Regions from separate parts of the Limosilactobacillus oris genome, predicted to be linked through region 3. Evidence: predicted binding sites of a transcription regulator. Region 3 holds the regulator's gene; each other region holds the start of a gene.
The links. The regulator Rex, encoded in region 3, represses fermentation and respiration genes when NADH is low (regulators of the CRP and FNR family bind a similar motif). The targets are predictions, from matches to a motif close to TTGTGAANTANTTCACAA.
Positions count from the first base shown of each region.

Region 1 (4,892 bases), 140 kb from region 3:
TAACCCAGTCGCCCGTCCTGACGTGGCAGCCCAGTATCGTAACGTGGCTAACAGCAGTCAATCTGGCTTTAATGAGCGGATTAGCCTGCCGAATGGAGTACTGGGCCACCAGCTGACGATCATTGCTCGTTATTCTGATGACGCTAATGGCGGTGAAGGTCACCACACCGACCTCTGGCTAGGGCAACGGATTAACATTAATATGGATAATAATGCCCACGTTGATGGGATTAAGCTGACAGGTGGCAAGGTGGTCGTTAACGGCTGGCACGCCACAAATGCTGCCTTGGGGCGGAAGTACCACTACGTCATCGTTTGGGATGCGACCCGCGGTCAAGAAATTACCCGTCAGCAGGTTGACAACGTTAGCCGGGCTGATGTTGGCCGGGCCTTTCCAACTGTCATCAACGCGGACCAGTCCGGCTTTAGTGCTAGTTTTGACCTTAACGACCCCCGCTATGCCAACGACCAAATCCAGTTCATCAGCCGCTACACCGATGACTGGGCTGGAAACGGAAATTGTGTCGACTACTGGTTCGCTCCCCAGCGCCTGTTAAGTGACAATGCTAACCGTGCCAATTTAGACGGTTACCACCTGACAGAGCAGGGATTGCAAGTGGCAGGCTGGCACGCTACGAATGCCGCGTTGGGGCGGAACTATCACACGATTATCGTGTTGGACGCGCGGAACGGTCATGAACTCGGTCGGCAGACAATCTACTCCGGCAGCCGGCCAGATGTTGCCAAAGCCTTTCCTGGAGTGATGAACGCGGACCAGTCTGGTTTTAACACGACAATTGCCTTTGATTCGGCGATGGCGACTGATCCGGTCCAAGTAATCAGCCGGTGGAGCGCTAGTCGTGACGCTAACAGCAACTACGTGGACTACTGGTTTGCGCCGGTTCAGCTGCTGGCTGACCAGGGCAACTACGCCAATTTGGATGGCATAAGCTGGACTGGCCGCCAGGTACAGATGGGTGGTTGGCACGCCAGCAACCAGGCTTTTGGCAAGCAATATCATTACATTATCCTCTTTGACCAGACCCGGGGCTATGAAGTTGGCCGTCAGCTAGTTGAAAGTGGCAGCTACCGGCCAGACGTTGCGAACGCCTTTCGGGGAGTAAGCAACGCTGATAATTCTGGCTTTAATGTTACAATTACCCCTAGTGTGGATATTCGTGGCGATCAACTGCAGGTAGTCAGCCGGTGGACAAATGACCCCGCCGGTAATGGGACCGACTACTGGTTTGCCCCACGGGTGGTTGCTAGTCGGCCGAGTGACGTGAACCAAAACGTGCAAAAGGCATCGAATCTTGAGGTGTTCAGGTATATCGCTGGGCCAAATGAGGACCCGCACTTGTATCTAAAGGGATGGATGGTCAGCAACGCTTTTGCTAACCGTCAGTACAAGGACTGGTATGCTCAACGCAGTGCTCAGCCTGACTGGGCTAACTTGCGGGCTGCAGAATTAATTATTTTGAAAAATGGCCAGGAGTATTCGCGGACAACACTGAACTGTATTCCACCTCAAGAAATGTGGGCCGATTTGAATGAACGGCCAGATATAGAAGCAGCCTATCCTAATATTTGGGATAGCAAGTACAGCGGTTTTGAATTCAATATTCAGGATGCCGAATTTGACCGCAACGCTCGCTACCAGATTATTTTCCGCTTTTCCCACGATCCACAGTCTGATAATACTAACTATGATGATATGTACAGTAAGATTTACTCATTTGATGCTAACGGAAATAGTTACGTTGTAGGCTAAAAGAAAGGGATATTAATGAAAGCAACGAAAATTATAGGAACTACACTAACAGTGCTCGCCTTGCTGTCCTTAGCTGGCTGTGGCGACAATAATAGTCAGAACAACGCTAGCGGTAAGCAGAGCTCTTCTGCCACCTCAACAAAGCAAGCGGCCGCTTTAGTTGTCGGTACTTACCAAAACAGCAGTAAAGGGTCCGCGGTCCAGCTGAACTCCAACGGCACTGGCCGCTACGTTTACGCCGACCCAGTCAACAGCGACACTAATGACCAGCTGACATGGAAGAAGACCGGCAACAACGAATACACGCTGAACTTCGCTGATAGCGACGTCACCAGCCCGATTACGGCACGGCTATCTGGCAACCAACTGACCCTGACCGGTGATAGCAACTGGGCGACCGACACGTTGACCAAAACCACGCGTCAGCTGAACCTTGACCAGTTCCTGGCTAAGAAGCACGACAGCGGCAACGAAAGCAGTTCTAGCCAGAGCAATTCCTCTGCTGACCCGCGTCGGGTGGGGGCAATGCTTTTCCAGTACACCTACCAGGGGATGCCGGGGCGTGAAACCTTTACCTGCACCCAAAACGGTGACAGCTATACTTTTAGCGAAGGCAATGATTCTGCTAGTGGTATTACCTTCAAGGTCAAGGGCGACACAGTCAGGTACAGTGTCGGCGGCTCTGCCGACCAAAAGACGATTAGCATTGGCACGTTGCAATCACAGACCGACGCCGCACAAATTGATGGTATGATGCAAAATGTTCATTAGGATTTAGAGAAAAGCGACCGGTACTCAGGCGGATAAGCAAGGGCTCAGCGTTCGGTTTCAAGTCTGCTAGGCCTACAAGAAGCGTTTCAGCAGGCGGTAAAATTCACTGGGCGGTAATCATTCTGGGAATCCGGTTCATCGATCATATTCTCGTTTAAAGCAAAAGGGAGCGCAAATAGGGTTCCAGAGTTCGATTATACCGGACACTGGAACCCATTTTTGTGTACCGCGCTGTTCGTATTTGAACTTGGTAAAAGTACTTATGTTCCAGCCTTTTTGCTGTTTTAAAGCTGATAGTGTTACGGCGTAGCAGCAGGCTGGCGAGCATGATAAGCTGATTAACGCGGCAAGCCCCGAAGAAGAGCGCAGTATGAAGTGCCGTTTTATTCATCGTGCCGCACTCTTCTCCTTAATAATTCTGCCGATAATCTCAAGTGGTGGCATGGCTTGTCTTTTCTACTATTAAATGAGAACATTATCAGAAAAGAGCACGTAACTAGGAAGGGGATGATGGCAATGATTAAATCGCTGATTGTCAACGCAACGCTGGTGCTGGCTCTGGCTCTGCCAGCGATGGCATGGGCAGCAGACCAGCCAACAGTCAGCCCGGTCCCGGCGTTCAGCGTGAATGCAAACTCCGCGACCGACCAGTCTGCCAGTGACGACTCTCCCCAAGCCATCCGCGCCGCTAAGCACCAGCTGTACATACCGAATAAGACCCCGGTTCCGCTGGAGGGTTACCGCTGGCCCACTACCCGCTTGAAAATTTACCTGGCGACCCGTAATCGCCCACTCGTAGCCGCCTTCCGAGATGCGGTCAAAGCGTGGAATAGCACAAGCGTCGTTCATCTGACCTGGACCCGGCACCGCGGTCAGGCCGACATTATCGCTGAGGCTGGCGACCTTTCTAATGGGCAACCGTCGCCCGCGGTCGGGTACGTTACCACCCAGCTGGGCTCCACCCGTTCTGAGTATAATCCCGATACCCACGCCTTGATCCGAGCACATTCAACCCTCGACGCACCGCACTTGGAATACACCAGTCGGATTTTCCGTAGCGAAGTGGCCCAGCATGAGCTAGGGCATGCCCTCGGCTTGGCCCACGCGCCACAGGGCAGTTATAGCGTAATGATCCCGAATAATGTTCGGACCGGGATTACGAAGGCTGACCGCCAGACTATTCGGTTGCTGTACGGCACTAGTAATTAATGGAAGAACGACTATTACTGACGGAGGTTCATGGTCAAAAAGACTGATTGTGAGATGATATGCAATCTTGTTATTTTTAGTTAGTAAATTTCAAAAGAAAACTTTAGTAAATTCTGGAATTGGTTTGAGTATCCTTAGCCGTGTATTAGTGGCGAAAAGCGTGCTATCTTAGCGACAGCGGTTTGACATTTATTTGAAAAATATCCGAAAGAAGGCTTTAAAAAAACGGGGGTCTCTGGTATCATAATAATTGTGAAAAAAATAACATGTCTTTTGAGAAGGAGATCTTAGCATATGAAAGCTGCTGTTATCAATGATCCAGTCGATGGATACGTTACTGTTAAGGATGTTCAGCTTCGTGATTTGAAGCCGGGTGAAGCACTGGTTGACATGGAATACTGTGGTCTTTGCCACACTGACCTTCACTGTGCTGCTGGTGACTTTGGTAAGAAGCCGGGCCGGATTATTGGTCACGAAGGTGTCGGCCGGGTATCAAAGGTTGCTCCTGGTGTTACCAGCTTAAAGGTTGGCGACCGGGTATCAATCGCTTGGTTCTTCAAGGGCTGTGGTCACTGTGAATACTGTCTGACTGGCCGTGAAACTCTTTGCCGGAACGTTCTGAACGCTGGTTACACTGCTGATGGTGCTATGGCTGAACAATGTATCGTTCCAGCTGACTACGCCGTTAAGGTTCCAGAAGGCTTGGACCCAGTTGAAGCTACTTCCTTAACTTGTGCCGGGGTTACGATGTACAAGGCTTTGAAGGTTGCTGACATCAAGCCTGGTCAATGGGTATCAATCGTTGGTGCCGGTGGTCTGGGTAACCTGGGGATTCAATTTGCCCACAACGTCTTTGGTGCCCACGTTATCGCCGTTGATGGTAACGAAGACAAGCTGAAGGCTGCTAAGGAAAACGGTGCTGAAATCTGCATCAACCGTCACGATGACAATGTTGACGAACAGATTCAAGAAAAGGTTGGCGGGGTTCACGCTGCAGTTGTTACTGCCGTTACGACCGCAGCCTTTGACCAAGCAGTTAACTCCCTGCGCCCAGATGGCAAGTTAGTTGCCGTTGCCCTTCCACAAGGTGACATGAAGCTGAACATTGCCAAGACTGTTCTGGACGGCATCATCGTTGCCG
Region 1 covers NZ_CP104398.1:933,074-937,965, reverse strand. Annotated here, with positions in the region: gene N4599_RS04865 (KxYKxGKxW signal peptide domain-containing protein) at 1-1,771, shown strand, start outside; gene N4599_RS04860 (lipocalin/fatty acid-binding family protein) at 1,787-2,542, shown strand; gene N4599_RS04855 (matrixin family metalloprotease) at 3,053-3,751, shown strand; gene adhP (alcohol dehydrogenase AdhP) at 4,046-4,892, shown strand, end outside.
Region 1: adhP (alcohol dehydrogenase AdhP) is a predicted target of Rex. The motif match lies at 4,002-4,019, and genes of this name have one in related genera.

Region 2 (4,892 bases), 200 kb from region 3:
GTGTGATGTGCAGCTGCTTATGAACGTGGTCCCGGATGAAAAAGGCACTGCCAAAGTCCTTTTCTAAGCGCTGAATGGCCATCGTGATTGTCGGCTGGCTGACCTGGAAGTGAGCAGCAACCTGAGAAAAATTTTGGTATTCGACTAATTTTTGGTAGTATTCAAGATCCTTGATCTTCATAAATAAATCCCCCTAGATCAGTAATCGAAGCCTGGTATATCAACTTTATTGATAGTGTAACATAAGTTTGACTATAAATTAGTGGCCCTCTTATGATGAGAATCGTTAATTGCATAAGAAGAAAGATTAGAGAGGGATAGTGACACTATGATGCGTAAGGGAATGCAAATCTTGAATGACCCCTTTAAGAATAAGGGAACGGCGTTTACGGTGGCGGAACGACGTGAGCTGGGGCTGCTGGGCTTGCTGCCAACCCACGTGCGAACAATCGAAGAACAGGCGGCAGAAATCTACGCTTTGTACCAGTCCAAGACGTCGGGAATTGAAAAGCGCCACCTGCTGATGGAAATTTTCAATACCAACCGGACCTTGTTTTTCTACCTGATGAAGCAGCACATTACCGAATTCATGCCGATTGTTTATGATCCAGTAATTGCCGAGTCCATCGAACAGTACGATGAGCGTTACTTGCGGCCTCAGGATGCCGCCTACCTGGATGTCAACCATCCGGAGGACATTGCCACGGAGCTGGCCGATGCCGCGGACGGTCGTGATATTCGCCTGATCGTGGTCACCGATGCGGAGGGAATCCTGGGAATTGGTGACTGGGGTGTCAACGGGGTCGATATTTCGGTCGGAAAGCTGATGGTCTACACCGCAGCCGCTGGCATTGACCCGGCCCAGGTCCTGCCGGTATCGATTGACGCCGGGACCGACAACCAGCAGCTGCTGGATGATCCCAACTACCTTGGCAACCGCCAGCACCGGGTTCGTGGCGACCGGTACTTTGCCTTTATCGACCGCTTCGTCGAAAAAGTTGAGAAACTCTTCCCCAAGAGCCTGCTCCACTTCGAAGATTTCGGTCGGGGCACCGCGGCCCGGATCCTCGATAAGTACCAGGACCAGATTTTAACCTTTAATGATGATATTCAGGGTACCGGGATCATTTCCCTCGCCGGGGTCCTGGGTGCCATGAACATCTCCAAGGAAAAGCTGACCGACCAGACCTTCCTGACCTTTGGTGCCGGAACTGCCGGTATGGGAATCGCTAAGATGCTGTATGAGGAACTGATTCGGCAGGGGATGGAACCCGCGGAAGCGAAGAAGCGCTTCTACCTGGTTGATAAACAAGGGCTCCTCTTCGAAGACACACCGGGTTTGACCCCAAAGCAAAAACTGTTTACCCGTCAGCGGACCGAATTTGCAAATGCGGGTGAGCTGACTGACCTGCTTTCCGTAGTCAAGGCGGTGCACCCAACCGTCATGATCGGGACCTCGACCCAGCCGGGAGCCTTCAGTGAAGCAGTCGTCAAGGAAATGGCGGCCCACACTAAGAGACCAGTAATTTTCCCACTATCCAACCCTACTAAGCTGGCCGAAGCCAAGGCGGCTGACCTGCTAAAGTGGACTGCTGGCCGGGCTCTAGTTGCCACCGGAATTCCGGCAGGAACGATTAATTATGACGGCGTGGATTACCACATTGGTCAGGCCAATAACGCCCTGATTTACCCGGGAGTTGGCTTTGGGGCCCTGGCCGCCCAAGCCAAGCTGTTGAATGATGAGATGATTGCAGCCGCCGCGCACGCCCTGAGTGGCATTGTCGACCCTGACCAGCCGGGGGCCGCCGTCCTTCCGCCGGTGGAGAAGCTAGCGGACTTCTCGAAGCGGGTTGCCATCACGGTTGCCCAGTCGGCAATCGACCAGGACTTGGCCGGCGAGGGAATCACAGACGCCCAAACGGCCGTGGAAAAAATGACCTGGGAAGCCAAGTATTAAATATGCCGTCACCTGATTAGCTATTTAATAAGCACTTGCAAGCAAACTGTTAATCTAGCTTGTGAAAATGAGCTTAATTGTGAAAATGCTCCAGCAACTTTTTGAAGTTAAGGGGCATTTTTTGTTTTTAAAACCTTGTGAAAAAATCACACCGCCTAAATGAAAAGGCTATCACACCGGGATAGACGCCTAATTCCATAAGTGAAATTTATAAAATGTTAAAGGTTTGACTATTGCAGTGGCGATGAGTTAGGATAATGGCGTAATGATGTGTAACATTTCACAAGTTGTTATTGCATGATAATCCATTGGAGGTTTTTATTATGTCTGATTACCGAACAGAAGAAGATACTTTAGGCCCAGTTAAAATCCCCGCAAGTGCATTATGGGGACCGCAAACGGAACGGAGCCGCAATAATTTCCCAACTGGTCAGTACATGCCGTTAGCAATTATTCGTGCTTTACTGAACATTAAGAAGGCAGCGGCCCAGGCGAACATGGAAACCAATGCAATTTCTGCTGACAAGGGTAACTTAATCGTGAAAGCAATCGATGAATTGCTCGCGTTAAGTGATGAAGACCTGCGCAAGGACTTCCCATTGAAGGTTTACCAGACTGGTTCTGGGACGCAAACCAACATGAACACTAATGAAGTCGTGGCCCACAAGGCTCACGAAATCAACCCGGACATCGAAATTTTACCAAACGATGATGTCAACAAGGGGCAGAGTTCAAACGATACTTTCCCAACCGCGATGAACGTGGTGGCTTTGGAAGCCTTAGACAACCTGAAGCCAGCGGTTCAACACCTGATTGACGAATTGAAGATCAAACAGGACAAGTACTGGAAGACGGTTAAGGTTGGCCGGACCCACCTGCAAGATGCCGTGCCGTTGACGTTCGGTCAAGAAGTTTCTGGCTACGTTTCCGCACTGGAACACGACTTGGACTACATCAAGACTTTGGAACCAACCCTGAACGAATTAGCAATTGGTGGAACTGCCGTTGGTACTGGCTTGAATGCCGCCGAAGGGATGCCGGAAAAGATTGCTGAAAAGCTGTCTGAAGTTTACGGCTTGAAGCTGACTGCCAAGAGCAATAAGTTCTACGGCTTAGCTAACCACTCTGGACTGGATGTAGTCCACGGTGCTTTGAAGACTTTAGCCGCTGACATGTTCAAGATTGCTCAGGATATTCGTTTCTTGGCTTCTGGTCCCCGGGCTGGTTACGATGAATTAAACATTCCAGCTAACGAACCAGGCTCATCCATCATGCCAGGGAAGGTTAACCCAACCCAGGCGGAAGCCGTTACGATGGCAGCTATTCGGGTCTTCGGTAACGATACCGTGGTTACGATGGCTTCATCCCAAGGTAACTTTGAAATGAACGTTTACAAGCCCGTCCTGATCGACGCCTTCCTGGAATCGGCGGACCTCTTGGCCGGAACTATCACTGGCTTTGCTGACCGCTGTGTTGCTGGCATGACCGTCAACGAAAAGCGGATGGCCGAACTGGTTGACAATTCGCTGATGACGGTTACCGCACTGTCACCACACATTGGTTACCACGACAGCGCCAAGATTGCCCAAGCCGCTGACAAGGCTGGCAGCACGTTGAAGGAAGCAGCCCTGAAGTCCGGCAAGGTGACTGAAGAACAGTACGACGAATGGATGGATATGCTGAAGATGACTAACGTTGATCGTGAAGACTAATTAAAAAGGAGATCAATTAATAATGGCAGAAAAGTTTCAACCATTATCAGTTAGCAAGCTGGATGACAGCTATGATGCTGTCATCATCGGTTCTGGTGGAACCGGGCTGGCCGCTGCTATTCAGGCCCACGAGCTGGGCATGAAGGTGGCCGTGCTGGAAAAGGAGGAGGAACTGGGTGGGAATACCAACCGGGCCTCTTCCGGTATGAACGCCGCCGAAACCAACGTTCAGCTACACCACGGTGTGATTGACAACGTCGGTGACTTCTACCGTGAAACCTACAAGGATGGTGGCCGGCTCAATGATAAGGACATGCTGGGCTACTTCGTCTACCACACCGCGCCGGCAATCGACTGGTTAGCTGACCACGACATCAAGCTGGATGACATCACCGTCACCGGGGGGATGTCCAAGAAGCGGACCCACCGACCGGCAAGTATGGCGCCGATTGGTGGCTTCCTGGTCAACAGCCTCCTCGGTGTAGTCGCCAAGGAAAACATTCCGGTCTTTAACCGCACCAAGGTTATTAAGCTCTTGCAGGACGCGGACGGCCGGATCAACGGGGTCGAGGTTAAGTCCGGCGACCTTACGAAGCAGGTCAGTGCTAAGGCGGTGATTCTGGCAACCGGTGGCTTCGGTGCTTCTAAGGAATACATCGAACGCTTCCGCCCCGACCTTAAGGATTACAAGACGACCAACCAACCGGGAGCAACTGGTGACGGGCTGAAGCTGGCAGAAAACGTCGGCGCCGAACTGATGCAGATGAACCTGGTTCAGGTTCACCCAACCGTTCAGCAGGACAACCCGCACGTCTACCTGATTGGGGAAGCCGTTCGGGGCGAAGGGGCGATCCTGGTTAACGCTGACGGGCAGCGGTTCGTGAACGAACTGAATACCCGGAAGATCGTTTCCAACGCCATCACGGCCCTGCCGGAACACAGTGCTTACCTGATTTTCGACCAGGGCATCCGTGACCGGGCTAAAGCTATTGAGTTCTACGATAAAGTGGGCTTAGTTGTTCATGGTGATACGGTTGAGGATTTGGCTGAGAAGCTGAACATGGATCCGGCAACCTTGAAGCAGACGGTTACGACCTGGAACCAGGCTGTGGAAAGCCACGATGACGCCGAATTCCACCGGACGACCGGGATGGACCGGGGCATCACCAAACCGGGCTTCTTCGCCATCCACATTGCCCCAGCTATCCACTACACGATGGGTG
Region 2 covers NZ_CP104398.1:998,263-1,003,154, reverse strand. Annotated here, with positions in the region: gene N4599_RS05180 (LysR substrate-binding domain-containing protein) at 1-181, opposite strand, end outside; gene N4599_RS05175 (malolactic enzyme) at 329-1,957, shown strand; gene N4599_RS05170 (class II fumarate hydratase) at 2,281-3,669, shown strand; gene N4599_RS05165 (flavocytochrome c) at 3,692-4,892, shown strand, end outside.
Region 2: N4599_RS05170 (class II fumarate hydratase) is a predicted target of Rex. The motif match lies at 2,226-2,243, and genes of this name have one in related genera.

Region 3 (4,892 bases):
TGCTGGTATGATTGCTTTCCCTGTGAAGCGGCGGGAGAGGACTGGGCTGAGCTTGCTGGATTAGGTGTCGCTGCCTTGGCAACCGTGGCGAGGTAGTCATCGTAGTCACCCTCGTAGTGCTTGATGCCGTCTTTACGCATATCCAGGATGTCGGTTGCCACCTGGTTGATGAAGTACCGGTCGTGCGAAACGAAGAGGACCGTGCCAGGGAATTCGTTGATGGCACTCTCAAGGACTTCCCGACTATCAATATCCAGGTGGTTGGTCGGTTCATCCAAAATTAAGAAGTTAATTGGCTGAAACGAGAGCTTAGTCAGTTCTAGGCGGGCCTTTTCTCCCCCTGATAGCTCGTGGACAACTTTATAGACATCGTCGCCAACGAAGAGAAAACTTCCCAGGAGGGAGCGAATATCCTTTTCTGGTACTTCTGGATGGTCATCCCATACTTCTTCCAGCACCGTCTTATCAGCGTGGAGTTGCTGCTGTTCCTGATCATAGTAGCCGACGTCCAAGTTGGCGCCGAATTTAACGCTTCCGCTGACCGCCGGAATTTTATTGAGGATGGTCTTGAGCAGGGTTGATTTGCCAATCCCGTTCGGGCCAATAATTCCGACCCGGTGGGGCTTACGAACCGCAAAGGACAGGGGACCAGCCAAGACTTGATCGTCATAGCCGACCTTGAGTTGGTCAACATCCAGCACTTCATTGCCGCTGGCCTTTTCGCTGTGGAAATGAAAGTGGATGGACTGGTCATCGGTCACTGGACGGTCCAGCCGCTCCATCTTTTCCAGTTGCTTGCGGCGGGCCTGGGCGCGCTTAGTGGTCGATGCCCGGACGATGTTACGGTTTACGAAATCCTCCAGTTTAGCAATCTTTTTTTGCTGCTGGTCGTAGTGCTTCCACTCCGCCTTTAACCATTCCTGCTTGTGCTGGACAAACTGGGTGTAGTTGCCGGTATAGTGCCGGAGGGTGCGGTTGTCTAAATCATAGACGTCCTTGACAACGTGGTCCAGGAAGTAGCGGTCGTGGGAAACAACCAGCAGGGCGCCCTGGTAGCTCTTGAGGTAGTCTTCTAGCCAGGCCAGCACGTTCATATCCAAGTGGTTAGTTGGTTCGTCTAGTATTAGCAGGTTGGGTGCCTGTAATAAAATCTTAGCCAGTGCCAGCTTGGTCTTTTGCCCACCGGAAAGGGCGTTAACTGGAGTGTCGTAGTATTCTTCGCCGAAGCCAAAGCCGGTGAGGATGCCCCGCATTCGGGATTCATACTCAAAACCGCCCCGTTTTTTAAAATCTCCTTGAAGGCGGTCGTACTGTTCCATTACCCGGCTGTATTGGCCGCTCGTGGCGTCAAGGGTTGCCAGCTGCTTTTCCAGGTCATGGATTGCCTGTTCTTCTTTATGCAGGTCGGCAAAGACGGTATCAAGCTCTGCCCAGATGTTGTTTTGACTATCTAAACCTTGATCCTGAGCTAGGTAGCCGATGGAAAGGTCCTTCGCCTTGCTGATGGTTCCTTCGTCAGGACTGGTAATTCCCGCAATCATTTTTAACAAAGTAGTTTTGCCGGCTCCGTTGCGGCCAACCAGCGCCGTGCGGCCGTGCTCCTGGATTTGCAGGTTAATATTATGGAAGAGAACGTCGGCCCCGAAGCGGCGCTCGACGTCGTTTGTTTGCAACAGAATCATTTTGAAACCTCGCTAATATCATTATGCTAACAATCATTATTTTAGCAGATTTCCCCTTCTTTTATTAAAAAAGTGGAATTATTTTGTATACCGCTTCACAAAACGACGGTTAATTGCTAGAATAGTTAGGAACTAAATTTCACAAGAGCAACGTAGCCGTTCAACTAATAAGTTACATCCCAATCACTTTACAGGACACGTTGCAAAAGAAGATGAATAGGGGGATAAAGATGACAACAAAGAAAATACCACGGGCGACGGCACGGCGGTTACCTATCTACTATCGCTACCTGACGATTTTACTGAACGCGAAGAAGGAACGGGTCTCATCGACCGAACTATCTGAAGCGGTTCAAGTTGATTCGGCGACGATTCGGCGGGACTTTTCCTACTTTGGTGAACTGGGAAAGCGGGGCTATGGATATGACGTAGCGAGCTTGTTAAAGTTCTTTAAGGGGATTTTGCACCAGGATTCACTGGTCAGCGTGGCCTTGGTCGGGGTCGGCAGCCTAGGAAGCGCCCTGCTGAACTTTAACTTCCACCAGGACACGAACCTGCGGATTAGCGCGGCCTTTGATACTAAGCCGGAATTAGCGAATAAGATCAAGAGCGGGATTCCGGTATACCCGGCAACGGATATTAAAAAGCAACTCCAGGAACAGCAAATTGACATTGTCATTTTGACGGTTCCCGGCGAACATGCTCAGGAGGTTGCGGACCAGCTGGTTGAGGCCGGTGTCCGGGGAATCCTAAACTTCTCACCAGTCCGCCTGTCCGTACCGAAGGAGGTTCAGGTACAAAATATTGACCTGACTAATGAACTGCAAACACTGATTTACTTTATTAAGAACTATTCTGATAATAAGAAATAGTGATATTTCCCGTCTGATACTCTGGGGTGTCGGCGGGATTTTTTATTACCTGAAATAGTCAAAATTAGTCAAACTTATCAGTTGCTTTTTAGGTCAAGGGTGGTGTATAGTAAGAATTGCGGTTAGCACTTAACAAGCAAGAGTGCTAAAAGCAAATTTATTAATTAACAAGATGGAGGGATTGACGTGTTAAAACCATTAGGAGATCGCGTTGTTCTACAAGCTGAAACTGAAGAAGAAAAGACCGTTGGTGGGATTGTCCTTGCTTCCAACGTAAAGGAAAAGCCGACTACTGGTAAGGTAATTGCCGTTGGTGAGGGACGGACCCTTGATAACGGTCAAAAGCTTGCTCCAGCTGTTAAAGAGGGCGACCGGGTACTGTTTGACAAGTACGCCGGCAATGAAGTTGAATACAACGGCAAAAAGTACCTTGTCGTTCACGAAAAGGACTTAGTTGCTGTAATCGACTAGCTTAATATAAAGATAGAACATAACACTTTAAAAACGAATTTCTTATTTGAGGTGACAATATAATGGCAAAAGACATTAAGTTTGCAGAAGACGCCCGCGGCGCAATGCTCGCTGGTGTAGATAAGCTGGCTGATACCGTTAAGACAACGATGGGGCCAAAGGGACGGAACGTTGTTTTAGGTCAAAAGTACAGCAACCCTACGATTACTAACGATGGGGTTACGATTGCAAAGAGCATTGACCTGGAAGACCCATTCGAAAACATGGGTGCTAAGCTGGTCGCTGAGGTTGCATCCAAGACCAACGACATCGCCGGTGACGGGACGACTACTGCCACTGTACTGGCACAGGCAATTGTTAACGCCGGCATGAAGAACGTTACTTCTGGTGCTAACCCAGTTGGCATCCGGCGGGGGATTGACAAGGCCACCAAGGCGGCTGTTGAAGCACTGAAGAGCATGTCACACGAAGTTAAGACGAAGAGCGACATTGCCCAAATTGCTTCCATTTCTGCTGCTAATCCAGAAGTTGGTAAGCTGATTGCCGACGCCATGGAAAAGGTTGGTCACGATGGTGTCATCACGATTGAAGACTCCCGTGGTGTTGACACGAGTGTTGACGTTGTTGAAGGGATGAGCTTCGACCGTGGTTACATGTCCCAGTACATGGTAACTGACAACGATAAGATGGAAGCCGACTTGGACAACCCATACATCCTGATCACCGACAAAAAGATTAGCAACATCCAAGACATCTTGCCATTACTGCAAAGTGTTGTTCAACAAGGCCGTGCCCTGTTGATCATTGCTGATGACATCACTGGTGAAGCTCTGCCAACCCTTGTTTTGAACAAGATTCGGGGAACCTTCAACGTTTGTGCTGTTAAGGCACCAGGTTTTGGTGACCGGCGGAAGGCTCAATTACAAGATATCGCTGTTTTGACCGGTGGTACTGTTATCTCCGACGACCTGGGGATGAACCTGAAGGACGTTACCGTTGATCAATTAGGTCAAGCTAACAAGGTTACTGTTACCAAGGACGCAACGACGATTGTTGACGGCTCTGGTGCTAAGGAAGCAATTGCTGAACGGGTTGACCAAATCAAGCAGGCAATTGCAAACACGACTTCAGACTTTGATAAGGACAAGCTGCAAGAACGCTTGGCAAAGCTTTCTGGTGGGGTTGCCGTTGTTAAGGTTGGTGCCGCTACTGAAACTGAATTGAAGGAAAAGAAGTACCGGATCGAAGATGCTTTGAACGCTACCCGGGCTGCTGTTCAAGAAGGTTTCGTACCTGGTGGTGGTACAGCCTTGGTAAACGTTATCCCGGCACTTGAAAAGGTTGAAGCTAGTGGTGACGAATTGACTGGTGTCAACATTGTTAAGGCTGCCCTGGAAGCACCTGTTCGTCAGATTGCTGAAAACGCCGGTGTAGAAGGCTCAGTAATCGTTAACGAATTGAAGGGGCAAAAGGAAGGTATTGGTTACAACGCTGCCGACGACAAGTTCGAAGACATGGTTGCTGCCGGAATCGTTGACCCAACGATGGTTACCCGTTCTGCCCTGCAAAACGCAGCCTCAGTTTCTGCCTTGCTGTTAACGACTGAAGCAGTCGTTGCTGACAAGCCAGAACCAGAAGGCAGCCAACCAGCCGCACCACAAGGCGGTGCCGGCATGGGCGGTATGATGTAATTTGAAGTTAAGTTAAAGTAAAAGGGGGCTGGGAATTAATCCCAGCCTCTTTGCTATTTTAAACATGGTAAGGCCACCGCGTTGTGGCTAGCAGTTCAAATAGGCAAGCTACGCGTCGACGGGGATGGGGGCAATGAAGTGGTCAGGTCAGTTCATCGTCTCCACTTTTTTGTTTA
Region 3 covers NZ_CP104398.1:793,585-798,476, reverse strand. Annotated here, with positions in the region: gene N4599_RS04160 (ABC-F family ATP-binding cassette domain-containing protein) at 1-1,682, opposite strand, end outside; gene N4599_RS04155 (redox-sensing transcriptional repressor Rex) at 1,913-2,554, shown strand; gene groES (co-chaperone GroES) at 2,741-3,025, shown strand; gene groL (chaperonin GroEL) at 3,088-4,716, shown strand.